Regions from separate parts of the Pseudoxanthomonas sp. 22568 genome, predicted to be linked through region 1. Evidence: predicted binding sites of a transcription regulator. Region 1 holds the regulator's gene; the other holds the start of a gene.
What was found. Region 1 encodes FliA, which starts transcription of late flagellar genes. Its sites were predicted from a motif close to TAAAGTTTNNCNNNCNNNGGCCGATAA; they were not measured.
Positions count from the first base shown of each region.

Region 1 (5,421 bases):
TGCCGATCCTGCCGGTGGATCCGTTGGAACAGGGCGGCGTGATCGCCCTGGTCGGACCGACGGGCGCCGGCAAGACCACCACCATTGCCAAGCTGGCCGCGGCCTACGCCGATCGCCACAACCCGCGCGACGTGGCCCTGGTCACCACCGACACGGTGCGCGTGGGCGGACGCGAACAGTTGCACAGCTACGGCCGCCAGCTCGGCATCGCCGTGCACGAGGCCGACAGCGACGTGCGCCTGGCCCAGACCCTGGAACGCCTGCGCGACTACAAGCTGGTGCTGATCGACACCGCCGGCATGGGCCAGCGCGACCGCAACCTGGTCGGCCAGCTCAACTGGCTGCGCGCCGCCGGGCAGGTGCATACCCTACTGGTGCTGCCGGCCAACTCGCATTTCGGCGATCTGGACGAAGTGGTCCGCCGCTTCAGCGGCGCCCAGCCGCACGGCGTGGTGCTGACCAAGGTGGACGAGACCGGCCGGCTCGGCAGCGCGCTGTCGGTGATCGTCGATCACCAGTTGCCGATGGCCTGGATCACCGACGGCCAGCGCGTGCCCGAAGACCTGCACCGCGCCAGCGCGCCCAACCTGGTGCTGCGCCTGGACCAGCTGCGCCGCGAAGCCGACGAACCCAGCCACGCGGAGGCCATCCATGTCGCATGAACACCTGCTGCAGACCAATCCGCGCAGCACGCCGCCGCTGACCGGCTCCTTCCATCCGGTCCGCGTGATCGCGGTGACCGGCGGCAAGGGCGGCGTGGGCAAGACCAACGTGTCGGTCAACCTGGCCGCCTCGCTGGCCGAGATGGGCAAGCGCACCCTGCTGATGGACGCAGACCTGGGCCTGGCCAACGTCGACGTGCTGCTTGGCCTGGCGCCGAAATACACATTGGCGGATCTGGTCGCCGAGCGCTGCCAGTTGGAGGACGTGCTGCTGGAAGGACCGGACGGCCTGCTGATCGTACCGGCCTCGTCGGGTTTCCGGCACATGGCCGAACTCTCGCCGGCCGAACACGTCGGCCTGGTCAACGTGTTCTCGGAACTGCAGCGCGCCCTGGACGTGATGGTGGTGGATACCGCCGCCGGCATCACCGACAGCGTGTTGACCTTCTGCCAGGCCGCGCAGGACACGGTGGTGGTGGTGTGCGACGAGCCGGCCTCGATCACCGACGCCTATGCATTGATCAAGGTGCTCTCGCGAGAGCGCGGCGTGGACCGCGTGCACGTCATCGCCAACATGGTCCGCGACCCCAACGAGGGCCGCAAGCTGTACGAGAAGCTGGCCCGCGTGTGCGAACGTTTCCTCGGCGACGTCGCCCTGCACTACCTGGGCGCGGTGCCGCAGGACGACTGGCTGCGCCGCGCGGTGCAGCGCCAGCAGGCGGTGGTGAAGGCGTATCCGGGCAGTCCGTCGGCGCGCGCCATCAACGAGATCGCCCGGGTCACCGCACGCTGGCAGCCGCCGTCCGGCGCCCGCGGCAATGTCGAGTTCTTCGTCGAACGCATGATCAACCGGAGCGTGCCAGCATGAACACCGGCGCCGCCCAATACCGTGCCGTCCAGAAAGCGGCGGCCACCGACTTCGTCACGGTGCACGCGGACCTGGTCCGCCGCATCGCCCATCACCTGGCCGCGCGCCTGCCCGCCAGCGTGGAGATCGACGATCTGATCCAGGCCGGCATGATTGGCCTGCTGGAGGCCTCGCGCAGCTACGACGCCGAACAGGGCGCCTCGTTCGAGACCTTCGCCTCGATCCGCATCCGCGGTTCGATGATCGACGAGATCCGCCGCGGCGACTGGGTGCCGCGCTCGGTGCACCGGCGGGCCCGCCAGGCCGCCGCCACCGTGCGCGAAATCGAACAGCGCACTGGCCGCGCCGCCATCGCCACCGAGGTCGCGTCGGCGATGGAGATGCCGCTGCCCGAATACCTGCGCCTGCTGGAGGACGCCGCCCGCGGCCAGGTGCTGAGCCTGGAATCGCACATCGAGGATCATGGCGAACCGCAGACCGCGGTCACCGGCGGCCCCAACCCGCAGCAACAACTCGAGCGCAGCGAGTTCCGCCAGTCGCTGATCAAGGCCATCGGCCAGCTTCCCGAGCGCGAACAGTTGGTCCTGTCCATGTACTACGAACAGGAACTCAACCTCAAGGAAATCGGCGCCGTCCTCGGCGTCAGCGAATCCCGCGTCTGCCAGATCCACGGCCAGGCCATGCTGCGCCTGCGTGGTCGGCTGAATGTGTTCGAGAGCGTGGATGCCGGGTTGGAGGATTGAGCGGGGATTGGGGAGTCGGGATTGGGGATTGGGGATTCGCAAAAGCCTTTGCTTTTGCCTCCCCCTTTGAAAAAGGGGGATTGAGGGGGATTTGCTTTGGGCGCCAACAGCAAGCGCTTCTCAACAGCCGAATGGCTGGTCAATCCCCCGTCGCCCGCTCCGCGGGCGCCCGCCCCCTTTTTCAAAGGGGGCTCTTTCAATCCCCAATCCCGAATCCCCAATCCCGGCCCAAAAGTTTCCCCGCCACCTGCCGATAAGGCTCTCGAGCCCCCTCTACCCTGCTGCACCCGGAGCCCTTCGTGACAGCCAACAAGAACATGCGGATCCTGATCGTGGACGACTTCTCGACGATGCGCCGCATCATCAAGAACCTCCTCAACGATCTGGGCTACACCAATACCGCCGAGGCCGACGACGGCTCCAGCGCGCTGACCGCGCTGGCCCAGGGCAGTTTCGACTTCGTGGTGACCGACTGGAACATGCCGGGCATGACCGGCATCGAACTGCTCAAGGCCATCCGCGCCGACGACCGCTTCAAGACCCTGCCGGTGCTGATGGTCACCGCCGAGGCCAAGCGCGAGCAGATCATCGAAGCCGCCCAGAACGGCGTGAACGGCTACATCATCAAGCCGTTCACCGCGCAGACCCTGGAAGAGAAACTCGGCAAGATTTTCGAGCGCCTCGGGGCCGCCGCCTGATGGCTGCGGTCATGGAAGCCGGCAGCGCCCGCGCCGCACTGGTCGAGCGCCTGCAGCACGCGCTGGACGCGCTGGAACAGGGCGACGAGGCCGGCTGGCGGCGCGAGCTGGACACCATCGCCGCCTGGCGCACGCAGCCGATGATGCAGGGACTGGGCCGGCTGGCCCGCGAACTGGCGCAGACGCTGGGCGAGCTGCCGCCGACCCACGGTGCCGGCGATCTCGACGACGCCTGCGCGCGCCTGGATCACGTGGTCGCGATGACCGAACAGGCCAGCCACAAGACCCTGGATCTGGCCGAGCAGTGCCGCGGCCTGGCCGACCAGCTCAAGACGACCGCGCTCAGCGCCGAACAGACCCGGCTGGTGGACCAGATCCGTTCCGGCCTGTCGGAAATGGCGCTGGCGCAGAGCTACCAGGATCTCACCGGGCAGATCATCCGCCGCGTCGCCGGCATCGTCCGCCGCGTGCACGAAGGCTTCGGTGAACTCGGTCTGCCGCCGCCGGAAAGGAAGAAGGACGACGGCCTGGCCGGTCCCGCGGTGGCGGGTCTGGACAAGGCGGCGTTCTCGCAGGACGACGCCGACGATCTGCTGTCGGGGCTCGGGCTCTAGCCGTCCGCCCACGCATCCCCGCCGATACCGAGCCGAACCATGTCCGCCGTCACGCCCGAAATCGCCGCCGACTTCCTCATCGAGGCCCAGGAAATCCTGGATCGCCTCGGCGAGCAACTGGTGACGCTGGAACAGGATCCCGGCGACAGCGAACAGCTCAACGCCGTGTTCCGCGGTTTCCATACGCTCAAGGGCGGCGCCGGTTTCCTCGGCATCCAGGCGATGGTGAACCTGTGCCACGCCGCCGAGGAAGCGCTGGGCATGGTCCGCGCCGGCAAGGCGACCCTGGAAGCGGATCATTTCGACGCCGCCCAGCAGTCGCTGGACTGGCTGCAGCGCATGCTCGACGCGGTCGCTGCCGGCGAGGAGCCGCCGCACGCGCCGGCCGCGCTGATCGCCCAGTTCGACGTCGATGCCGCGCCCGCGCCGGTCCGCGCGCCGGTGGCCGCGCCCGCCGCCGGCGGGAGTGATCTGATCACCGACGACGAGTTCGAGGCCCTGCTCGATCAACTGCATGGCGGCGCCCCGCCGACCACCCCCGCCCTCCCCGTGGGCGGGGATCTGATCAGCGAGGACGAATTCGAGGCCCTGCTGGATCAACTGCACGGCGGCGCCGTGCCCGGCGCCACGATCGCCCGCCCTGCGCCCGCCGCCGCGCCCCAGTCCGCGCCGGTACGCCCGGCCGCGCCCGCCCCGGCCTCACCGGCCCGTCCGGCGCGCGCCGGCGAGGCCGAGCAGACCATCCGCGTGGACACCAAGCGACTGGACGCGATCGTCAATCTGGTCGGCGAACTGGTGCTGTCTCGCAATCGCCTGAAGACCCTGCGCGCGCGCCTGCGCGACGAGGAACTGGATCGCGCGGTCAGCGGCCTGGACATCGCCACCGCGCGCCTGCAGAACGCGGTCATGCGCACCCGCATGCAGCCGGTGGGCAAGGTGTTCTCGCGCTTCCCCAAGGTCGCCCGCGACGTCGCCCGCTCGCTCAGGAAGGAAGTCGATCTGGAGCTGATCGGCGCCGATACCGAGCTGGATCGCAACCTCGTCGAGGCCTTGTCCGATCCGCTCGTGCACCTGGTCCGCAACGCCATCGACCACGGCATCGAGCTGCCCGATCTGCGCGAGGCCACCGGCAAGCCGCGCAGCGGCCAGGTACGGCTGGCGGCGCAGCAGGAAGGCGACTACGTCACCATCGAGATCCGCGACGACGGCGCCGGCATCGATCCGGAGCGGCTGCGCGACAAGGCGCTGGAAAAGGGCCTGATCGAACCGGAAGCCGCCGCCCGCCTGTCGCACGACGAATGCCTGCAGCTGATCTTCCTGCCGGGCTTCTCGACCAAGACCGAGATCACCGACATCTCCGGCCGCGGCGTCGGCATGGACGTGGTGCAGTCGCGCATCCGCGAACTCAGTGGACAGATCCAGATCCATTCGCAGCTCGGCCGTGGCAGCCGCTTCCTGATCCGGGTGCCGCTGACCCTGGCGATCCTGCCGACCCTGCTGGTGCAGGCCGGTGATCCGGTCTACGCGCTGCCGCTGGCGCGGGTGATGGAAGTGCTGCACGCGCCGGCCTCCAGCCTGCGCTGGTTCGACGGCCAGGCCGTGCTGGATCGACAGTCCACCACCCTGCCGCTGGTGGATCTGCGGCGCTGGCTGGGCGTGGAGGCGGTCAAGGCACCGCTGCTGACCATCGTGGTGCTGCAGATGGGCGACCAGCGCTTCGGCCTGGTCGTGGACCAGGTGCGCGGGCGCGAGGAAGTGGTGATCAAGCCGCTGCCGCGCGCGGTGCGCGGCCTGCGCGGCTATGCCGGCGCGACCCTGATCGGCGACGGCCGCATG
Region 1 is NZ_JBQENC010000021.1:10,007-15,427, reverse strand. Features, by position in the region: gene flhF (flagellar biosynthesis protein FlhF) at 1-662, shown strand, start outside; gene ACTJI2_RS18825 (MinD/ParA family protein) at 652-1,530, shown strand; gene ACTJI2_RS18820 (RNA polymerase sigma factor FliA) at 1,527-2,273, shown strand; gene cheY (chemotaxis response regulator CheY) at 2,591-2,971, shown strand; gene ACTJI2_RS18810 (protein phosphatase CheZ) at 2,971-3,585, shown strand; gene ACTJI2_RS18805 (chemotaxis protein CheA) at 3,625-5,421, shown strand, end outside.

Region 2 (22,083 bases), on a different contig from region 1:
GCAAGCCCGGCGAAGCAGTCGCTCAGGGTTGCAGAGAGATGAACAGGCTGTGGTGCTCGTCCTGGCGAAAGCGGGATTGGTGAGCAATAGTTTTAGGCGAATGCGCGGCCTGCGGGGAAAAAGAGCGAGAGTGTATTTTCCCTGAAAGGTACGCCGGACAGAATCCCGAAAGCGATGGCCAAGCTTCTTGGTATGCTTGGAATTGCCACTATGACCCGCTGCCTTTAAGAGGCTATATCTGTCATGGCTAAGTTGCATCCGGTATTGGTTCATTGGAGCGATGAGAAGTTGGGCTCGTTGCCAGTCAGTGGGCAGTACGTAACCGTCGCAAGATTCTCGGAAGATGGAGATTCTTGGCTAGCCAATGCATGGAGTGTCGTCCTGGAGATTCGTGGCGATGTGCGCTCAAGGCCTTGCGAGGCGGGTGCACGTTTTCTCTCGCCCGGCGCGCCTGAAGAGCGCCTTCGCTCGGGTGCAAGATTTGAATTATTTGAGGGGAGTCGCGTAACGGCGGTTGTGGACGTGTTGTGAATCTGCAGTGCGAGAGAGTCGAAAGTTCTGGGAGGTTGAACCGGCGGTGCACAAGCATCTAGGAGGGCAAAGTTAGTATGGGTTTTGAATTTTTGAAAGTGCCAACAATTTTGGTTCTGGTAAGTAGCGGATACGTCTGCGGATTGTCGGTATTGGTGGGGATTCGAGTGTCCAGCGTGCTCAAGTCAGAGAAGACGCGCTCAGCGAAGAATGTATGGATTTTGGCAGGGTGATGAATGCCTTGCTTTGCGGGGCGGCACCTATTTTTCTGTTGGCCATACTCGCTTTTTCTTACGAGGACAAAGTTGCTCAGAGAGTATTGTTTTTCTCTATGGCAGTCGTGGTGGGAATGGCCTCGGCATTTTATATTTCTTGGAAGGAGCGCCATTGAGTAGACTGAAATTCGTAATTACTGCGAACGCTAGAAAAATAAGATAGGGACCAGTTTTTTTTTGAAAAGAATGACGGGCTGGTCCCTGCAAACGATGGGGGCTTGGTGATCTTACAAATGCTGCTATAGCTCGTGTTTTATTGTTTTATAATTTAGGTCTTGGGGGGTGTATGCGTGGCGTTGAGCTACACGGTCTGGAAATAGTGGTTGCTTTTGTCGCCATCGCCTTGGTTGTCTCGTCATTCGGAGTCAGGGTCTACCTGTTTCACAAGTTGAAGGGGGATGATTCTGTCCGAGATCTATTGGAAGATGCATCGGCGGTGGGATCGGACTTCCTGGTCCTGAAGCTTCTTCATCGTTGGGGCTCACTTTCGAGTGAGGCAAAGGGGCCGGTTCTTGTGTTCTCCTTTACGCAAATATTTGGTGTTTTCCTGTTGCTCTGTGTTGGCCTTCTCGTGTTGGTAAGTTGCTTGTATTAGGCGGATTCATTCGGTTTATATGCCCTGCTTCAGTTGATGCTACGGTTGCAAGGGCAGTCGATGGTAAACGAGCAATGCGCTTTTTCTTGAGATGCCTGAGTAGCGCTTTTCGCGCCGTATCTTCCGTGCAGATGGAACGTCGGCGAGTATGCCAAGAGACGCCGCTGGATTTGCCGTGCGTGAAAACACAACATACATAGAACGCGGGCGCTAGCAGCCCGCGTTTTTGTTACGCGTCGTTGGCCGATTCGACGCTGGGTTTGCCGGCGTGCCAGCGGAGCTGGTCGAGGATGTGGCTGGCGTCGTGGGCGAGGCCGGCGAAGCAGTCGCTCAGGGGTTGCAGCGGGATGGGCAGGCTGTGGTGCTCGTCCTGGCGGAAGCGGGGACTGATGAGCAGGGACAGCAGTTTGAGGTGATCACGCAGCTGGATGAGATTCAGCTGGGTTTGTTCTTCCAACAGATAGACCATTCGAACACTGGTCATGGGACCTCCATTTCTTCGTTGAAGAATCCCGGCGCGCGAAAGTGCGGCCGGGTGCCGGGAGGTCAGATACCGCACGTAGTCGGCTGGGCTATTTCCCATACGGGTCTTGCATTCACCCACCTCCCGGCATTAAAACGAGGTCGCCGGTTGCTATCCGGTGATGAAGAAAAGAGCCGCCGGATAACAGGGGTAGTACCGCTACGTGGGGAGGTCTGAACTCCTGATGCAGGAGTCTGCCGATGTGGTTGGGCGGTGTCGACTAACTTTGAGCGTTTTGGCTTCAGTGTTTCTGGGCTCACTTTTTTGTGCGCGTGACGGCGGGCGTCTGTTGTGTTTGGCGGAGTGGCGAGTGGTGGTGGTCGGCGCCAGGAGCAAATCCCCCTCAGTCCCCCTTTTTCAAAGGGGGAGGCAGAGGTAGTCGTTTTCGCTGGGATGTTGGTTATCTTGAAGAACGCTTGGACTGCGTGCGTCACGGTAGCCTTCCCTGCGACGATGGTGTCACTGGGCGAAGCTCTGGTCGACTTCCGACTTCCGACTTCCGACTTCCGACTCCCGACTCCCGAATCCCACCCCTCACCCCATCATCTTGAACAACGACAACTGCTGCATCTGCATGAACACGCTTTGGGCAGCCTGGAGGGCGGTGTTTTCCAGGTTGTAGCGGCCGATGGCCTCGGCCCAGTCGAGGTCGCGCAGGCTGGAGAGGGTGCCCTTGAGGGTGACGGCGTTGGCGTCGCGCAGTTCGGCGGCGCTGTCGATGGCCATCAGTTGGGCGCCGCCGCTGGCGCGGGCGTCGATCATGTGGCCCTGGGCGCTGGCGACGTCGCGCATGGCGGCCTGCAACTGGTTCTGCATGGCGGCGCGCTGGGCGTCGGTGGTGGGATTGGTTTCCAGCGCGCCGATCAGGTTCTGGATGGTGGCGAACACGTCGCGGGTGGCGGAGGGACCGATGTTGAATGCATCGCCAGTGTTGGGCTGGCCGTCGATCTTCACCTGCACGCCGGCGAAGGCGATGCTCTGGCCCTTGGTGTAGGTGCCGGTGGAAATCGGGGTGGGGCCGGCACCGTAGACCTCGTAGGTGGTCGGGCTGGTGAAGCGGATGCTGTACTGGCCGCCGTCGTAGGCGCTGGAGTCGGTGACGCTGAGATCCATCAGCAGGCCGGTGCCAGTGTTGGCGCCGGAGGCGGCGCCGTCGATGCGGCCGGTGCCGGTGCGCAGGCGCAGGAAGATTTCGCTGCCGGGCAGGGTGTCGGAGACGAAGGTGTCCGGCGCGACCTCGACCTGGCGCTGGGTCTGGTCGCCGCTGTAGATGACGCCGCCGGCCGCCAGCGCGAACGGGGCGCTGCCGTCGGCGGTGCCGCCGAACAGGTAGCGGCCGGTGCCGTCGGTGCTGTTGGCCAGATCCAGCAGGCCGTCATGGATGGATTTGAGTTCGGCGCTGATCGCCTTGCGGCTGTCGTCGCCGAGCGCGGCGTTGTTGGCCTGCACGGTCAGTTCGTGCACGCGCGCCATCGCGTCGCCGACCAGCTTGAGCGCGTTTTCCTGCAGGCCCAGGCGGTTCTGCAGGGTGCTGGCGTTGGCGGCGAAGCGTTCCAGTTCGGCCAGGGTGCGATCCAGGCCAACGGCATTGCCGGCGGCGACCGGATCGTCCTTGGCGCTGATCAGCTTCTGCCCGGAGGCGAGCTGCTGCTGGGTGTGGGCCAGCTTGGCCTGCTTGGCCAGCATCGTGGTGATCGACTGCTGGTACATCAGGCCGGTGGAGATGCGATTGTTCATCGGCGGGTCGCGCTCAGCAGGGACTGGAACAGGGTGTCGGCGGTGGAGATGATCTGCGCCGCGGCCTGGTAGGCCTGCTGCAGGCGCATCAGATCCGCCGCTTCCTCATCCAGGTTGACGCCGGAAATGGCATCGCGCGCGGCCTGCGCCTGATCCTGCAGCACCTGCTGCGCCTCGGCCGAGTAGTCGGCCTGGCGCGCGGCCGAGCCAACCGTGGTGGTCAGGCCGGAGATGGCGCCGTTGAGGGTGAGGGTGCCGCCGTTGAGTTTGCGCGCGTCGTCCAGGTTGGACAGCAGCTTGGCGTTGCCGTTGTCGCTGGAGTTGGCGCCGGTGGGGCCGAGGTTGAAGGCGTCGCCGGCGGCGGGCGCGCCGTCGAGGGTGACGCTCCATCCGTTGTGGGTGATGGCCTGGCCGGGCGTGTAGGTGAACGGGCCAGCGCCGTCGATGGTGTACTGGTTGGCGTCGATGAATTCGATCACCGACGGTGCCAGCAGGTTCGGATCCGCCGGGTTGGTGATGGTGACCGCGCCCAGCTTGCCGGTGCCGGTGTTGGCCAGATCGGCCTTGGCCTTGACCGGGCTGGCGGCGGCGATCCGGCTGGGATCGCTGATGGCGAGCTTGATCGTGCCGGCCGCGCCCGCGGTGGGTTGCAGCAGGAAGCGATCGTTGGCGGCGGGCGTGCCGCTGGACAACACCAGTTCCACGCCGTTGACCACCAGCGGATCGACGGCGGTGCCGGTCCCGGTGACCGGGATGGCGGTGCCGGTGTCGGGATCGGTGGCGACCCAGTTGCCGCCGTCGAAGCGCAGCATCACGTTCTTGCCGTTGAGCGCGCCCAGATCGCCCAGCGACGGTTGCAGCACGGCGTTGCCGGTGTTGCCCGAGTGCGACGAGATCTGCGGCTGCGGCGCGGTGAAGAAATCCCCGCCCATCTGGCCGTACTGATCCATGCCGGCGCGATGGCCTTCGTTGAAGGTCTCGGCCAGCGACATGGCGATGCGGCCGAGTTCGGCGATGGCCGGATCCAGCACGGTGGTGCGGAATTCCATCAGGCCGCCGATCTGGCCGCCGAGCGCGCGCTTGTCCAGGGTGACCCGCTGGCCGTTGGTTTCCAGCGCCACCTGCAGGCGCTCGGGCCGGTAGGGATCGGCCACGGTCACCAGCGAACTGGCGGTGGCGCCGACCACCATCGGCTGGCCGCCGGCGGTGAACACGTTGATCTGGCCGCCGTCCTGCTGCACGGCGGTGCCGCCGGTGTAGCCGATCAGCTGGCTGATCAGTTGATCGCGGCGATCCAGCAGATCGCCCGAGGCATTGGCGCCGTTGCCGATGCGACCGTTGAGCTGGGCGATTTCCTTGGCCAGCCGGTTCACTTCACCCACGGCGGAGGTCAGGCCGCTGTTGACCTCGCCATCCACCTTGTCCAGTTGCTGATCGATCTGGTTGAAGCGGGTGACCAGCGCGCTGGCCTGGGACAGCACGCTCTGTCGATCGGCCGCGCCGGCGGCGCTGGAGGAGAGCGCGCTGATCGAATCGAAGAAGCCCGACCACGGCGCGGCGATGCCGGTGGCCTTTTCCGAGAACAGGCTGTCCAGGCGGTTGGACAGCACCGACATCTGCTGCAGGCGGTTCAGTTCGCCGGTGCTGTCGAGCAGGCGCGCGGTGGCCAGCGAATCGGCCATGCGATGGACGTCGACGATCTGCACGCCGCCGCCCTGGTAGCCGTAGCCGTGGAAGGTGCCGTTGCGCGCGGCGAACTCGGTGCGCTGGCGCGAGTAACCCGGCGTGTTGAGGTTGGCGACGTTGTGGCTGACCGTGGACAGCGCCCGCTGGAAGGCGAGCAGGGCGCTGGAACCGGTGGCGAGGAGGTTGGACATGGACTACTCCGTTCAGCGGCCCAGGAAGCGGCTGGCGAGCGCGTTGCCCACCGTGGCGCCAATCGCACCGCCGACGGTGTTGCCGACCGCGGAGATGACCTTGCCGAGGGTGGGACCGGTGGCGATGCTGGCGATCTTCTTCGCATACGACGGATCGGTGGCGTAGCCGGCCTGTTGCAGGCCGCGGGCGAAGCCGTGGATGTCCTTGCCGGCGGCCAGCGCCTTCTGGTAGCGCGGGTTGTTCTTCAGCAGGCGCACGTAGTCGGCGAAGCTTTCGGCCGGGGAGCTGTAGGCGCGGAAGTCGGCGGTCTCGTTCTGGCGCACGCCGTTGCGGTATTCGTGGGTGCCGGTGCGGGCGCGTTCGCCCTTCCAGCCGGTGGCCTTGATGCCGAACAGGTTGTGCGCGCTGCCGCCGTCGTTGCGCTGGATGACGCGCTTGCCCCAGCCGGTTTCCAGCGCGGCCTGGGCGACCAGGGCGCGCGGATCCACGCCCAGTTCCCTGGCGGCGCGCTGGGCGTGGTCCCAGATCTCGGCGACGAAGCGTTCGGGGGTGTTGCGGGCGTACTGCTGCGGATTGGCACTGGCGACCTGTTCCACCTCGTCGCACGCGGCCTGGGCTTCCGGCGCGGTCAGCGCGGCCCAGTCGATGCGCGGCAGGCCCATCGCGGCGCCGGGATCGCCGGCTTCGGCGGACGACGCGCCGGACAGGCCGGGCGCGCGCCCGGCGATCACGTCCAGCATCTGCTCGGCGCCGGACGGCATCATCTTGCGGTACTGCGACAGCGCGGTGTTGACCGGCACCGGCACGGTGTTCGTGTCGGTGGCGCCGAGCTGGCGCGCGATCATCGGCGCCAGTCCCATGCCCTTGCCCTGGGTCATCGCCTTGGCCAGCTGCTGGTCGTACATCTCGCGGAACATCTGGTTTTCGCCGGGGAACAGCGAGTCCCCGAAGCTGGCCTCGCGCATGCACTTGATCAGCATCTGCGCGAACTGGCCCTCGAACTTCTGCGCCACCTCGTGGATGCGCGCGTTGTCCGCCGCCGGGTTGGCGGTCGGGTTCAGCGGCAGGGTGGGCTGCAGGATGTTCATCAGATGATTTCCAGCTCCGCGCGCAGCGCGCCGGCCTGCTTGAGCGCTTCCAGGATGGCGATCAGATCGCCCGGCGCGGCCCCGACTTCGTTGACGGCGCGGACGATCTCGTCCAGCGAGGTGCCGCCCTCGAACTTGAACATGCGGTTGCCTTCGGCGGTGATCTGCACGTCGGATTGCGGGGTGACCACGGTCTGGCCGCCGCGATTGAAACTGTTGGGCTGGCTGACGTTGGCCGATTCGGTGATGGTGACGGTCAGCGAGCCGTGGGTGACCGCGGCCGGCATCACCTGCACCTGCGCGCCGATCACGACAGTGCCGGTGCGGGCGTTGACGATGACCTTGGCCGGCGCGCTGCCCGGGGTCAGTTCCAGGTTCTCGACCTGGGCCAGGAAGTTGACCCGGCTGCCGGCATCGGCCGGCGCGCGCACCGCCACGGTGACCGCATCGACCGCGTAGGCGGCGCCGGCGCCGAAGCGCTGGTCCAGCGCGGCGACCATGCGCGAGACGGTGGTGAAGTCGGCCTGGTGCAGGTTGAGGGTGACGCTGCCGCTGCCGTCGTTCATCGCGTTGGGCACCGCGCGTTCGACGATGGCGCCGTTGGGAATGCGGCCGACGCTGGGCACGTTGACCGAGACCTTGGAACCGTCGCGGCCCTGCGCGCCGAAACCGCCGACCACCAGGTTGCCCTGGGCGATGGCGTAGACCTCGCCGTCGGCGCCGCGCAGTGGGGCCATCAGCAGGCTGCCGCCGCGCAGCGAGGTAGCGTTGCCAATGGACGAGACGGTGATGTCGATCGGCTGGCCGGGCTTGGCGAAGGCGGGCAGGTCGGCATGGATGGCGACCGCGGCGACGTTCTTGAGCTGCGGATTGACGTTGGGAGGCACATTGACGCCCAGTTCGCCCAGCAGGTTCTTCAGGCTCTGCACGGTGAAGGGCGCCTGGCTGGTGCGATCGCCGCTGCCGTCCAGGCCCACCACCAGGCCGTAGCCGACCAGCGGGTTGCTGCGCACGCCGCCGACCTGGGCGAGATCCTTGATCCGCTCGGCGCGCGCCGACGGCGCCAGGCAGGCTAGCACCATCAGCCACCACAGCAGGGCGCCGATCGTGGTCCACGGATCGACGCGGCGACGGTTGGGATCGCGCGGGTTGCGATGGAAGGGCAGGCGGATGGCCATCATGCGGCGCTCCCGGGTGACTCGTCAGTTCAGAGGGTTAATTGGGATAAATCGGCGAATTGAAGAAGCGCCCCAGCCAGCCCATCGAGTTGGACTGGGCGATGGCGCCGCGGCCGCCGTAGGCGATGCGCGCCTCGCCGACCTTGCTGGACGGAATGCTGTTGTCCGGCGAAATGTCGGCCGGGCGCACGATGCCCTGGATCTGGACGAGCTCGTCGCCCTGGTTCAGGCGCATGTTCTTCTGGCCCTGCACCACCAGGTTGCCGTTGGGCAGGCGCTGGATGACGGTGACGGTCACGCTGCCCTGCAGGCGATTGCTCTGCGCGCTCTTGCCATTGCCGTTGAAGCCGCGATCACCCTTGACCGAGGCGCTCAGCAGATCGCGGCCGTTGTAGGTCAACGGCGCGCCGGCGATGTTCGGCGCCGCCATGGTGACCTCGCTGGTCTTGTCGACCTGGGTGGTCGCGCTGGTCTGCGCGTTGGTGTTCTCGATCAGGTTGATCGTCAGCAGGTCGCCGACGTCGCGAGCGCGACGGTCGGAGTACAGGTTCAGGCCCGGGCCGGCGCGGTAGATCGCGCCGGAGGTGGGTTCGGCCTGCGCCGCCATCACCACCTGCACCGGCTGCATCGGCGCGAACGGGCGCACGTCGCCGAACGAGCGCGAACAGCCGGCCAGCGCGAAGACGCAGCAGGCGAGGGTGGCGGTGCGGGACAGGCGGGTCATGGCGGGCCTCAGACGTTGTTGTTCAGATAGCCGAGCATGGAGTCGGTGGTGGAGATGGCCTTGGCGTTCATTTCGTAGGCGCGCTGGGTTTCGATCATGCTGACCAGCTCTTCCACCACGTTGACGTTGGAACCTTCCAGCGAGCCCTGCACCAGGTTGCCCAGGCCATTGAGGCCGGGCGTGCCGTTCTGGGCGGGGCCGGAGGCGGTGGTTTCGACGTACAGGTTCTCGCCCTTGGCCTGCAGGCCGGACGGATTGACGAAGTCGGTGAGGGTGAGCGATCCGATTTCCACCGCCTGCGCCTCGCCGGCCATGGTCACGCTGACCGTGCCGTCGTTGCCGATGGTCATCGACTGCGCGCCCTCCGGCACCTGGATGCCGGGCTGTACGGCATAGCCGCTGTTGGTGACCAGTTCGCCCTGGGCGTTGATCTGGAACGAGCCATCACGGGTGTAGGCGGGCGTGCCATCGGGCAGCATCACCTCGAAGAAACCGCGGCCGTTGACCATCACGTCCAGCGAGCGCCCGGTCTGCTGCGGATTGCCCTGCTGGAAATCCTTGGAGGTGGCGACCACGCGCACGCCGGTGCCCAGCTGCACGCCGGACGGCAACTGGGTCTGCTGCGAGGTCGAACCGCCGGGCTGGCGCAGCTGCTGGTACAGCAGATCCTCGAAGCTGGCGCGGTCGCGCTTGAAGCCGGTGGTGTTGGTGTTGGCCAGGTTGTTGGAGACCACGGACATGCGCGTCTGCTGCGCATCGAGCCCGGTCTTGGCGACCCAGAGTGCCTGGTTCATGGCGTGGTCCTTGGTTGGGAATCGGGAATGGGGAATCGGGAGTCGATGTGGGCATCGGATCCTTCTTCGCATGAAGGAACAGGCAAGTGCCGTGCCAATGAAACGGTCGAAATCCCGACGCGAATGGAAACTGGGACGGAAGCCACAAACGCGCTTCTACGATTCCCGATTCCCCATTCCCGATTCACGGCCTTCAGCCCCCCAGCCGCAGCAACTGATTCGACGATTGCGCCATGTCGTCGCCGGTGCGGATGACCTTGACCTGCATTTCGAACTGGCGCTGGAGCTGGATCATCTGCACCAGGGCGCCGGCGGCGTCGACGTTGCTGCCTTCGAGCACGCCGGTGGTCAGGCTGTTGCCCTGCGCCATCGGCGGGGGCGGCTGGGTGGGGTCGGCCGGACGCATCAGGCCGTCGGCGCCGCGCGCCAGTTGCGAGGCCGGCACGTCGACGATGCGCATGCGGGCGACCATCGCCATGGTCTGCGGGCCTTCGCCCTGCGGCACGATGGAAATGGTGCCGTCGGCGCCGAGATCGAAGGACTGCGCCGGCGGGATGGCGATCGGATTGCCGTTCTCATCGAGCACGGCGCGGCCCCCGTTGGTGACCAGCTGGCCGTTGGGGGTGACGCTGAGTTCGCCGTTGCGGGTATAGGCGGTGCCGCCGTCCGGCGCCTGCACGGCCAGCCAGCGGCCCGGTTGCAGCGAGACGTCCAGCGAACGGCCGGTGACCATCTGGGTGCCGGTGCGCGAATCGAAACCCGGATCCGTCAGCACCGCGTCCACGCGTGAGGGAAATCCCTGGCCGGGAATCTTGAACGCCTCGGTCGCGGCCAGGGCGGCCTTGAATCCCTTGGTGTCGACGTTGGCGAGGTTGTGCGACACCGCGCCCTGGGCCTGCAGCGAGGCGCGGGCACCGGTCATGGCGACGTAGAGGGCTTTGTCCATGGGCTTTGCCGGGAATGGGGAATCGGGAATTGAGAATCGGAAAAGCGGAAAAGCGGAAAAGCGGAAAAGCGGAAAAGCGGAGAAGCGGAGAAGCGGAGAAGCGGAGAAGCGGAGAAGCGGAGAAGCGGAGAAGCGGAGAAGCGCTTTTTACTTTGCTTCCCCCTTCGGAGAAGGGGGATTGAGGGGGATTTGCTGTTTGCGCGAAGAGCAAGCGCTTTTCAACAGCCGAATGGCTGATCAAGGGGGCTTTGGTTCTGGCTATTTCGGCACGCCCAAGTGCCGTCATCAACGGATGTTGATGACGGTCTGCGTGATCTGATCCTGGGTGGACAGCATCTGCGAGTTGGCCTGGAAGTTGCGCTGGGCGACGATCATGTTGACCAGTTGTTCGGTCAGGTCGACGGTCGAGGCTTCCAGCGCGCCGGAGGCGACCTGGCCGAAGTCGGACGTGCCCGGCGCGCCGGTGCGCGGTTCACCCGAGGCGTAGCTGTGGGTCCAGGTGTTGTTGCCCTGCGAGACCAGGCCCTGCGGGTTGGTGAAGTTGGTCAGCGCGACCTGGCCGATGGCGCGGTCCACGCCGTTGGAGTAGCGCGCGAACACCACGCCTTCCGGCGACACGGTGAATTCGTTGAGCTTGCCGCTGGCGTAGCCATCCTGCCGCTGATCCTTCTTGGCGAAGGCTTCGCCGTACTGGTTGGTGCCGGTGATGTCCAGGGTCATGTTGAGCACGCCGGCTCCGGTGGTCGGGGTGAATGGCGCCAGGGCGATGCGGCCGTTGGCCGGCAGGGTCAGCGCGCCGTTGTTGTCGAACTGCACGGTGGTGGCCGGACCCATCGAGGTGCCGTCGACGTAGACGTGGGCTTGCCATTCGTTCGGATTGGCGGTCTTCACGTAATAGACCGACTGCTGGTGGGCCACGCCGAGCGAGTCGTACACGGTGACCGAGGTGGTCTCGTTGTAGCTGTTGCCGTCGTTGGGCGTGAACGGCGTGATGGTCGGCTGCGCGGCGTTGCCGGGCAGAGTGACGCCCAGGTTGACCAGGGTGGTCGGCGCCGGCGGGCTGTCGCTGGTCAGCAGTTGCAGGTCGACCAGGCGGCCGGTATCGAAACCGCTGCCGTCGGCGCGAGGCGGGAACACCTGCAGGCGGAAGCCGTCCGGGGTGGTGACGAAACCATTGGGATCGCGCTGGAAGTTGCCCGCGCGGGTGTAGACGTTGGTGCCGTTGTTGCTGACCGTGAAGAAGCCTTCGCGGTCCACCGCCAGATCCAGGTAGCGGCCGGTCTGGTTGATGTCGCCCTGCGAGAACTGCTGGGCCACGTTGGTCAGACGCACGCCGGCGCCGATGCCGTTGCGCAGCAGGCCATAGCCGGTGGTGGAAAACACTTCGGCGAACTCGGCACGCGATTCCTTGAATCCGGTGGTGCCGACATTGGCGATGTTGTGCGAGGTGACGTTGAGGTCGGCGTTGGCCGCCTTCATGCCGGAGAGCGAACTGTTGAAAGCCATGGAAAACTCCTTAGCGGATGCCGGGTCGGAATGGCCCGTGGATGTCAGGGATCAGGAAGCCGACTTGCCGATGCGCAGCACGTAGTCGAGCGGAGCGGTGCCCAGGCCGGGCAGGTTGAGATACAGGCCGTCGGAACCGATGGTCACGCTTTCCACGGTGGAATCGACGTAGGTGTTGAGTTTGGTGGCCTTGCCGGTGTCGTCGGTGTGGGTGGCCTTGATCGCATACACGCCTTCCGGCGCGCGTTCGCCGTTGGCCTTCACGCCGTCCCAGGCGAACGCGGTCTCGCCCTTGGCGGCGTCGAGTTCGATGGTGTCCACGACCACGCCGCTGGCGTCGGTGATTTCCACCTTGAGCGTGCCGGTGGCGGGCGACATGACCAGGCCGGTGGCGCTGCCCTGCGCGCCGAGCGCGATCTTTTCCGACGGCACCAGCACGTCGTGGCCGACCAGCGAGGCGCCCTTGAGCACCTGGTCGCCGGTCAGGGCGGTGGTGAAACCGTTGACGGTGGTGTTGAGTTCGCTGATGCCCTGCACGGTGGAGAACTGCGCGAGCTGGCCGATGAATTCGCTGTTGGACAGCGGCTTGAGCGGATCCTGGTGCTTGAGCTGCTCGGTCATCAGGCGCATGAATTCGGCCTGGCCCAGGCTTTCCTTCTTCTTGTTCGATCCGGTGCCGGTGGTGCTGTTGTTGATCGCGGCGAAGGGATCGCCATTCACGGCGGTGGTCATGCGGTTGCTCCGGTAGGCGGGACGCGTCAGCGGCCCATGGTCAGCGTGGCCAGCGCCAGTTCCTTGGCGGTGTTGAGGACTTCGACGCCGGCCTGGTAGCCACGCGAAGCGGAAATGAGGTTGACCATCTGCGCGACCGGATCCACGTCCGGCGCATAGACGTAGCCTTCGGCGTCGGCCATCGGGTGGCCGGGCTCGTAGCGCTTGATCGGCGGGGCTTCGCTCTGGGTGATCTCCTTGACCTGCACCGAGGTCAGCGAGCCGTCGGCGTTGAGCGGGCGGGCCTGGAAGATCGGTTCGATCGGCTTGTACACCGCCTCCGGCGAGGAGGCGATGGAATCGGCGTTGGAGAGATTGCTGGCGATGGTGTTCAGGCGCACCGACTGCGCCTGCAGGGCCGAACCGGCGACGTCGAAGATCGGCAGGTTGCTCATGGCTTATTGCCCCGTGATGGCGGTGAGCATGGTGCGCACCTTGGATTCGATGAAACTCAGCGAGGCGCGGTACTCCAGCGCGGCGCGGCCGTAGGCGGCGCGCTCGGTGTCGGCGTCGACGGTGTTGCCGTCCAGGCTGGGCTGCACGCCCTGGCGTTCGTGGATCTGCGGGCCGAATTCCAGTCCGTTCAGATGGCGCCCGTCGGTGGTCTGCAACGGCGCGGCCTGGCGGGCGGCGGCGTTCTCCAGCACGGCCTGGAAGTTGAGATCCTTGGCCTTGTAGTTGGGGGTGTCCGCATTGCTGAGGTTGCTGGCGATCAACTGCATGCGCTGCTCGCGCAGCGGCAGGGCGGCGGCATGGACACCCAGGTAATCGCGGATGGGATTGGACATTGGCGGGCCCCGTTGGGAACGTTGCCCGGGTGGGTGCAAGGCTTGTGCCAGTCCGGGAGAGGAGGCTTCCCCCGCGAAGTGCCGGTGCCATTCCTTCTCGAGGGGGAACGATGGGCACCTTGTGGCTTTGCCTCCCCCTTTGAAAAAGGGGGACCGAGGGGGATTTGCTCTTCGCCGGTGCTCCTGGCACCGCGCGCAAATCCCCCGTCGTCCGCTGACGCGGCCGCCCGCCCCCTTTTCCAAAGGGGGCATCAATCCCGAATCCCCAATCCCGGCGGCCAACCGGCCGCTGTCAGGCCGCCCGCTTCGCCACCAACACTTCATGGGGAAACGAGATGCACCCGGGGGCTTTGCCTTCCCCTTTGAAAAAGGGGGACCGAGGGGGATTTGCTTTTTGTCGGTAGTCGCGGCACCGCGCGCAAATCCCCCGTCGCCCCGCTGGCGCGGGCCGCCCGCCCCCTTTTCCAAAGGGGGCTATCAGTCACGAATCCCGAATCCCGACGCCCGTCAGGCCGCCCGCTTCGTCGCCACCACCTGCTTCAGCCGGTTCAGCACGTAGTCCGCCAGTTCGTGCGGGCTGTACTTGGCGACGAAGGCGTTGGCGCCGACCCGTTCGACCATGGCGTTGTTGAACACGCCCGAGAGCGAGGTGTGCAGAAGTACGTACAGACCGGCCAGGCCGGGGTGGCGACGGATTTCCGTCGTCAGGGTGTAGCCGTCCATGGCCGGCATTTCGATGTCGGAGATGACCATGGCGTAGCGCTCGGCCGGGTCCTCGCCGGCGGCGTGGATCTGCACGAGGTGGTCGAGCGCCTGCTTGCCATCGGAAAGCAGGGTGGCGCTCACCCCCAACTGGTCCAGCACGCTGCGGATCTGCGAACGGGCCACCCGCGAGTCGTCCACCACCAGCACCTGCAACGGCGGGGCGTCGGCCGGCAGCGCCATTTCCGGCGCCAGCGGCGCGTCCATGCGCGCCTGCGAGATGTCGGCCAGCACGCTTTCCACGTCGATCACCTGGATCAGCTCGCCCTGGAAGCGGGTGACCGCGGTCAGGTAGCTGGCCTCCGCGCCGAGTTCCGGCGGCGGGTGGATGTCCTCGACCGCGATGTTGACGATGCGCTCGACGTCGCTGACCAGGAAGCCCTGCACCGATCGGTTGAACTCGGTGACCACCAGGTAGTTGGGCGCGCGCGCCGGATCCGGATCGCGCTCGGGATGGCCGATGCTCAGGCCCAGGTCCAGCACCGGAATCGAACGCCCGCGCACGTCGGCCGCGCCGGCGAACTCGGCGGGCAGGCCAGGCAGCTGGAACAGCGGCGGACGGCGCAGGACTTCCTGCACCTTGAACACGTTGACGCCAAAAAGCTGACGCCCGCCCAGGCGGAACAGCAACAGGGCGAGCCGGTTGTGGCCGGCCAGGCGGGTGCGCTGGTCGATGCGGTTGAGCAGATCCTGGGTCATGCAGGCATATCGGCCGGGTTGCGCACGGCTTGAGCGGTGCGGGGGCGTCCGGCGGCAGGGAAGGGCTCGTCCTCGAGGGACGGCGGTCACGCAGTCGATTTCGCCGACGCGCACCGCGGCAGGCGCGAGGACCGCCGGTTTCGGCACATCGCTTGCATTCCTTGTCGCCGATGAACCGACGATGGAGCCCGCTCATGCGACGACTCGTGCTGCTGCCCGCGCTGCTGGCGGCGTTTGCCGTGCCCGCCGCGGACTTCCAGCCGGTGGACAGCATCCGCCAGGCCGCGATTGGCGCGATGGCGTCGGCCGGCGAGGCGGAAGCGACGCTGGACCCGAACCTGCGCCTGCCGCGTTGCGCCGCGCCGCTGGAAGCGCGGGTGCAGAACAGTGGTTCGGTCGAGGTCGGTTGCCCGCAGGGCTGGCGCCTGTTCGTGCCGGTGCGGGTACGCCGCAGCCAGACCGTGCTGGTGCTCAATCGCGGCATCGCACCGGGGCAGGTGGTGACCGCCGATGCGTTTGTCGCCGAAACCCGTGACGGCGGCCGTATCGCCGCCGGCGCCTTGACCGACCCGGCCCAGGCCGTGGGCCAGGTGGCGCGGCGGATGTTGACCGCCGGCTCGGTGCTGGGAGCCAACGATCTGGTCGCGCCGCGATTGATCCGGCGCGGCGACAACGTGGCGCTGGTGTCGCGTCGCGGTGGCGTCGAGGTACGGGTGGCCGGCAAGGCGCTGGCCGACGCCGGCGAGAACGAACGGGTGACGGTGGAAAACCTGTCCTCGCGCCGGGTGGTACAGGGCGTGGTAGGCCCGGGCGGCGACGTCTGGGTGAGCCGTTGAGGAAAAAAATGGAATCGGCCCTAAAGTCCCCGGACGGGCGGCCGATACCGAGCTGGCAGGGAAGTACGCCTCGGGTGCGCTTCCGATAGAAAAATGTGGATTCCGTCACTAAAGCTTTGCCTTTGACGGCCGATATGCTGTTTGAACCCGCAACAGGTAGACCGACATGAGCCAGAAAATCGAAGGCAACGCGCCTTCTGCCATCCGCACCACCGGTCCGATCGGTGGCAAGGTGGCGGCGTCCGGCGCCGAACGTTCCCGGCCGGTGGAAGCCAGCGCGGGTGGCGACAGCCTGCGCCTGACCGGCGAAGCCACTGGTCTGCAGGCACTGCAGCGCGAGCTGTCCTCGGCCTCCGCGGTGGATACCGCGCGGGTCCAGCAGGTCCGCGATGCGCTCCAGGCCGGTACGTACCGGATCAATGCCGAGGCGATCGCTGACGGCATGCTGAGCCTGGAACGCCAGCTCGGCCAATGAGCGCCGAACTGGAGACCCAGTTCGAGCGTCTGGCCTCGGCGCTAGCCGAGGAGCGCCGCGCGATCCTGGAACACGATGTCGAAGCCCTGGTGTGCTCGACCCGGGAGAAGCTGGCCTCGCTGCGCGAACTGGAAAACCGCATGCCCGCGGCCGCGTCCGCGCCGTTCGAGCAGCGGCTGCGCGAGCTGTCGGAGGCCAACCAGTCCAACGGCGCGCTGCTGGCGCGGCGTCGCCGCGAAGTGAACTGGGCACTGCGTCACCTTGGGCGCAGCGAAAGCAGCGGCGCCTACGACGCCAACGGACAGACCGAAGTCCTGCGCGGCAGCCGCCCGATCGCGGTGGCCTGAGGCGCGGTGCGCGCGGCTTGCCGCCGCCGCGACGCTTGCCGATACTGACGGCCCCTTTTTGCCGCAACTCCCTTTCGCGGGGTCATCCGTCGTGAGTGTTTCCTCCGCTTCCCGTCTTCCCGCGGACATCCCGTCCTTCGTCGACATCCAGGCGCTCACCGAGCTGATGGACGATGGCGTGCTGCTGTGCCGCGGCGATGACCGCGCGCTGCATGCCAATGCCTCCGCGCTGGCACTGCTGCCCGAGGGCGAGGAGCCGGAATCGTTGCAGGCCGTACTGGAGCTGGTGCCGGCCGAGGCGCGCCGCGCCGCCCGCGCGACGGGACGCTGGAACGGCGAACTGGCGCTGGAGGATGGCCGCATCCTGCAACTGCGCATCTACCATCACCACGCGCCCGGCGACGACGGCTACGCGCTGATCCTGTTCCACGACATCAGCGAAGGCCACGCGCGCCAGCAGGAGTTGCAGCGCCGGCACGCCCAGTTGCGGCAGACCCTGATCCGCCTGGCCGGTACCCAGGAGCAACTGGTGCAGTCGGAAAAGATGGCCTCCATCGGCCAGCTGGCCGCCGGCGTGGCGCACGAGATCAACAATCCGATCGGCTACGTGCATTCCAACCTGGGATCGCTGCAGGAATACCTGCACAGCCTGTTCGCCCTGATCGAAATCTACGAGCGCGCCCTGCGCGCGCCGGATCCGAAGGCGCTGCTGCCGGAAATCGACGACATGCGCTCGCGCTTCGACATCGACTTCATCACCAGCGACCTGCCGCAGCTGATGTCGGAGTCGCGCGAGGGCATCGAGCGGGTGACCCAGATCGTGCGCAGCCTCAAGGACTTCTCCTACTCCGGGCGCGACGACTCCTGGAAGCTGGCCGATCTGCACCACGGCCTGGACTCGACCATCAACATCATCTGGAACGAGCTCAAGTACAAGGTCACCCTGGAAAAGCGTTACGGCAAGCTGCCGCTGGTGCAGTGCCTGCCGTCCGAGCTCAACCAGGTGTTCATGAACATCCTGCTCAATGCCGGCCACGCGATCGAGGAAAAGGGCCGCATCAGCGTCACCACCGGGCTGGCCGGCGAAGAGGCGTGGATCGAGATCGCGGATACCGGCAGCGGCATGCCCGAGAGCATCCTGCAGAACATCTTCGATCCCTTCTTCACCACCAAGCCGGTCGGCAGTGGCACCGGCCTGGGCCTGTCGATTTCCTACGGCATCGTGAAGAAGCACAACGGCCGCATCGAGGTGGACAGCAAGCCCGGTGAAGGTTCGCGTTTCCGCATCACCCTGCCGGTGCGGCAGCCGGTGAAGGACGCGGGCTGAGGTTCGCGTGGGGTTTGGCGAATGGCAAGGGCAGCCGAGCAGGCCCGGCTCCACGCATCGGTAGAGCGGAGCTTGCTCCGCTGCACTGATACGTCCGTGGAAATGGGTCCCAGCTTTGGCTGGGATGACCAAGTGTGGATTCCCTGGGTTCGTCATTTCCAGCAAAAGCTGGAATCCATGGGCTTTCGCGGGCATCCATGGCCCTTTGCAGCAAAAGCAGCCGAGCAAGCTCGGCACTACGCATCGGTAGAGCGGAGCTTGCTCCGCTGCTCCCCGAACCGAGGCAATCAGCCAACCACGCGGTGGTGCGGCTGGTTCTCGTAGGCGGTGAAGGCCTGGCGGATGTGCTCGCGCAGGTCGTCGTCGTTCCAGGGCTTGGTCAGGAAGCGGTAGATTTCGCCGCGGTTGATCGCTTCGGTGACGGTGGCCAGATCGGTGTAGCCGGACAGCACCAGGCGCACGGTGTCCGGATACAGCACGCGCACGCGGCCGAGGAACTCGGTGCCGCTCATGTCGGACATGCGCTGGTCGGACAGGATCACCTGCACGTCGTTGGTGGCCAGCAGCTCGAAGGCGTCGTTGACGCTGGAGGCGGCCAGGATGCGGTAGCCGTCGCGGCGGAACAGGCGCACCAGCGAACGCAGGATGTTCTCTTCGTCATCGAGCAGCAGCAGGGTGCGATCCGGCTTGGTGGCGGCGAAGGCGTCGGCGCGAAGGTAGCGCCGGCGCAGCACCGCGCCGGCATCCTCGGCCGACATCGGTTCGCCGAACAGGTGGCCCTGGAACATGTCGCAATGGTTGCGGCGCAGGAAACCCAGCTGGATGTCGGTTTCCACGCCGTGCGCGATCACCTTCATGCCCAGCTGGTGGCCCATCGCGATGATCGCGCAGGTGATGGCGACCTCGCGGTTGCTGGCCGGAACGCCCTTCACGAAGCTGCGATCGATCTTGATCTTGTCGACCGCGAAGCGCACTAGCGAATCCAGGTTGGAATCGCCCATGCCGAAGTCGTCCAGGGTCAGGCGCACGCCTTCGCGGTGCAGGCTGGCGAGGGTGCGATGGACCAGATGGGTATCCTTGGCCAGCGCGTTCTGGCGTACTTCCAGCACCACCATCTGCGCCGGGATGCCGGCGACCTGCATCGCCTCCAGCACTTCCATGACGAAGTTGGGGCGCAACAGCTGCAGGGTGGAGACGTTGATCGCGATCTCGAAGTCGTCGAAGCCCCAATCGCGCCAGACCCGTGCCTGCCGGAACGCCTCGCGCAGCACCCAGTCGCCGATCTGCACGATCACTCCGAGCTTTTCGGCCACGTGCATGAAGCGCTCGGGGACCAGCACGCCCAGTGCCGGCGAATGCCAGCGCAGCAGCGCTTCCATGCCGACCACGCGGCCGTCGTGGGCGTTGATCTGCGGCTGGTAGTGCAGGCGGAACTCGTTGTTGTCGATCGCGTTGACGATCTGGCGCGCGATGATGCTGTCGCTGCGGATGCTGATGGCGGCGTCGCGGGCATAGCGGCGGACCAGGTTCAGGCCCTCGTGCTTGGCCTGGCCGACCGCGGTCTCCGCGCATTGCAGCAGGCCGGTGACGGTGGTGGCGTCTTCCGGGCACAGCGCCATGCCGACGGTGGCGGTGAGGAACAGCGTATAGGGCAGCACCGCCATCGGCAGTTCGACCTGATCGCGCACGAATGCGCCGAACGCATCCGGCGACGGCACCTGGGGCAGCCGCGGCATGGCGACGATGAACTCGTCGCTGCCCTGGCGCCAGACCCGCGCCTCCGGGCCCAACTGGGTGGACAGGTGCTGGCCGAGCAGCAGCAGCGCCTGGTCGCCGACATCGGCGCCCATGTTCTCGTTGATGGAGCGGAAGTGATCGATGTCGACGTGCAGCAGCATCAGCGGCGTGCCGCCCTGCACGGCGGACTCGACCATGGCCTGAAGATCCGGATCCAGCGCGCCAAGGCGGGCGATCGATGGCGGCGCGACGGGGTAGGCGGACATGTTCAAGCGTCCGCCATCATGGCGGGCAGTTCCACCCGCAGGCGCATTCCGGCCTGTGCCTCGCCGGGCAGATGGAGCGCGAGGCCGGCGGCGGTGGCACGCGATTGCAGCAGGGCGGCGGTCAGCGGATCCGGCGCGGGACCGTCGTGGTGGACTTCCAGCACGGCGAAACCGGCGCGCGCGGCGGACAGCCGCAGTTCCAGCGAGGCGAGCGTGGGCAGCGGCAGCAGCAGATCCTGCACCAGGCGGAACGCGGCCAGTTCGAGCGCCGCGTCCGCGCGTGGCGCCGGATCGGCCAGTCGCAGTCGCGGCACCAGGCCCCAGCGGGCCTGCCAGCGCTCGGCTTCGCCACGCAGCGAGGCGGCCAATCCGAGGGTGTCGATCTGCGGAGGGCGCAGATCCGCGTAGAGGTCGCGCAGGCGGGCGACGGTGTCGTCGGCGATGCGCACGATGTCGGCCAGATCCTGGCGACGCTGGACGGCGTCGTCCTCGTCGCCGGCCAGGTGGGCGGACATCTTGATCGCCGACAGCGCCTGGCCGATTTCGTTGTGCAGGGCCCGGGCGACGACACGGCGCTCGGCTTCCTGGCGCGCGTACAGCTCGCGCAGGGCGTCCGCGGGGATGGATGGCGTATCGGGGGCGGCGGGTGTGCGGGCCGTCATTGGCAACGGTCAGGTGGACAACCGCGCCAGTATGCCAGTTGCCCGCCGGACCGGCGCGGCGGATACGACGACGCCGGCACCGCGGAGGCGGTACCGGCGTCGCGGAAAACGGATGTGTCGGAACGTATTCGTCAAAAATCAGAACAGTTCGACGGTGCCCGCGCCCATGTTCTGCTGCGCCACCGGCTTGTGCGGCGGGCGTTCCCATTCGCTGCGGCGGTCGCGCAGGCGGCTGCCGATATGGCGCAGGGCCGAGAGCAGCTCCTGGTCCATGACGCCGCCACTGCGATGCAACAGTTCCTGCAGGGCCAGGGCTTCCTGGTTGATGGTGGTCAGGCGGTCCAGGTGGGTGACCGCGCTGCCCAGCGACTGGGTGGCGATGTCCTCGAACTGCAGGGCGCGCACCGCCTCGGCCACGCTCAGGTCGATGGCATGGCCGCACTGGGAGATCTCGCGCATGCCGTCGCCCAGCGAGGCGTTGATGGCGGCGACCTGGGTCAGCATGTTGGCCGCTTCACCGCGGGCCTCGCGGGACCGGTCGAGATCGCGCGAGGCCATGTGCGAGACGGTCTCGCGGACCTTGGCGATGGCGTCCTTGGAGCTGTGGGCCAGTTTGCGGATCTGCTCGTTGAACGCGGTCGAGCGTTCGGACAGGTTGCGCACCTCGTCGGCGACCACCGCGAAGCCGCGACCGGCCTCGCCGGCGCGGGCGGCTTCGATGGCGGCGTTGAGCGCCAGCAGGTTGGTCTGGTCGGCGATCGACTTGACGTCCTCCAGCAGCGAGAAGATGCCGTCCAGGTGCTGGGCCATCTCGTCGATGTGGTGCACGGTGGTGGTGCTCTGGCCGCTGACCTGCTCGAGCGCTTCCACCAGTTGCTCCATGCGCTGGCTGGCGTGCTGGGCGAAGCGGGCCACGTCCACCCCGGCGCGGTCGCCGTCGCCGGCGCGGTCGACGATGCGCGACACCGCCAGGCTCTGCTCGCGGGACTTGCGCATCATCGCGTCGAAGCTTTCGCCCAGGCCGCCGACCGCGTCGCGGATCAGGCCGCGCGCGCGGTCGATCTCGGCGCGAGAGCCATCGATTTCATTGCCGACGAAGCGGCGCAGTTCGTTCAGCAGGCTGTCCTGCTCGCGCAGGATGCTGGTGTGCTCCGCGCTGGGTTTCTGCGCGCCCCAGACCGACAGGAAGGCGAACAGCAGCCAGGCCAGCGTCATCGTGGTCAGGATGGCCCATTGGACCGCACCGGGCCAGTCGAAGGCGACCGACAGCGGGAACACCAGCGTCAGGATCAAGGGAGCGGCAAGACGAACCAGGATGCGCGAATACATGGGTGCTCTCTGCTGAATCACGGTATGGATATCGGCCATGGGGGATGGCTCTTTAGCGTTCGTCGCGGCAATGCGCGATGCGCGGGGAAAACTGTGACCTGGGTGGAGATCCGCCGGGAAAACGGCGGAAACGGGCGGTCAGCGCGATTGCGCGGACAGTTGCACCAGGCGTTCGGCGACGGCGTCGAGCGGTACGGTCTCGCTGGCCGCGCCCAGCCGCACGGCCGCGCCGGGCATGCCCCAGACCACGCTGGTGGCTTCGTCCTGGACGAAGGTCGGGGCGCCGGCCTGGGCGATTTCCAGCAGGCC
Region 2 is NZ_JBQENC010000001.1:451,379-473,461, forward strand. Features, by position in the region: gene ACTJI2_RS02220 (hypothetical protein) at 764-922, shown strand; gene ACTJI2_RS02225 (XAC0095 family protein) at 1,631-1,885, opposite strand; gene flgL (flagellar hook-associated protein FlgL) at 2,459-3,661, opposite strand; gene flgK (flagellar hook-associated protein FlgK) at 3,658-5,538, opposite strand; gene flgJ (flagellar assembly peptidoglycan hydrolase FlgJ) at 5,551-6,627, opposite strand; gene ACTJI2_RS02245 (flagellar basal body P-ring protein FlgI) at 6,627-7,709, opposite strand; gene flgH (flagellar basal body L-ring protein FlgH) at 7,843-8,529, opposite strand; gene flgG (flagellar basal-body rod protein FlgG) at 8,538-9,323, opposite strand; gene ACTJI2_RS02260 (flagellar basal body rod protein FlgF) at 9,517-10,269, opposite strand; gene flgE (flagellar hook protein FlgE) at 10,555-11,775, opposite strand; gene ACTJI2_RS02270 (flagellar hook capping FlgD N-terminal domain-containing protein) at 11,827-12,507, opposite strand; gene flgC (flagellar basal body rod protein FlgC) at 12,534-12,941, opposite strand; gene flgB (flagellar basal body rod protein FlgB) at 12,945-13,334, opposite strand; gene ACTJI2_RS02285 (chemotaxis protein) at 13,842-14,795, opposite strand; gene flgA (flagellar basal body P-ring formation chaperone FlgA) at 14,990-15,631, shown strand; gene flgM (flagellar biosynthesis anti-sigma factor FlgM) at 15,798-16,106, shown strand; gene ACTJI2_RS02300 (flagellar protein FlgN) at 16,103-16,453, shown strand; gene ACTJI2_RS02305 (ATP-binding protein) at 16,620-17,780, shown strand; gene ACTJI2_RS02310 (EAL domain-containing protein) at 18,068-19,783, opposite strand; gene ACTJI2_RS02315 (sensor histidine kinase) at 19,786-20,445, opposite strand; gene ACTJI2_RS02320 (methyl-accepting chemotaxis protein) at 20,584-21,774, opposite strand; gene ACTJI2_RS02325 (protein-glutamate methylesterase/protein-glutamine glutaminase) at 21,913-22,083, opposite strand, start outside.
Region 2: a site for FliA is predicted at 14,802-14,828, ahead of ACTJI2_RS02285 (chemotaxis protein). Genes of this name have one in related genera too.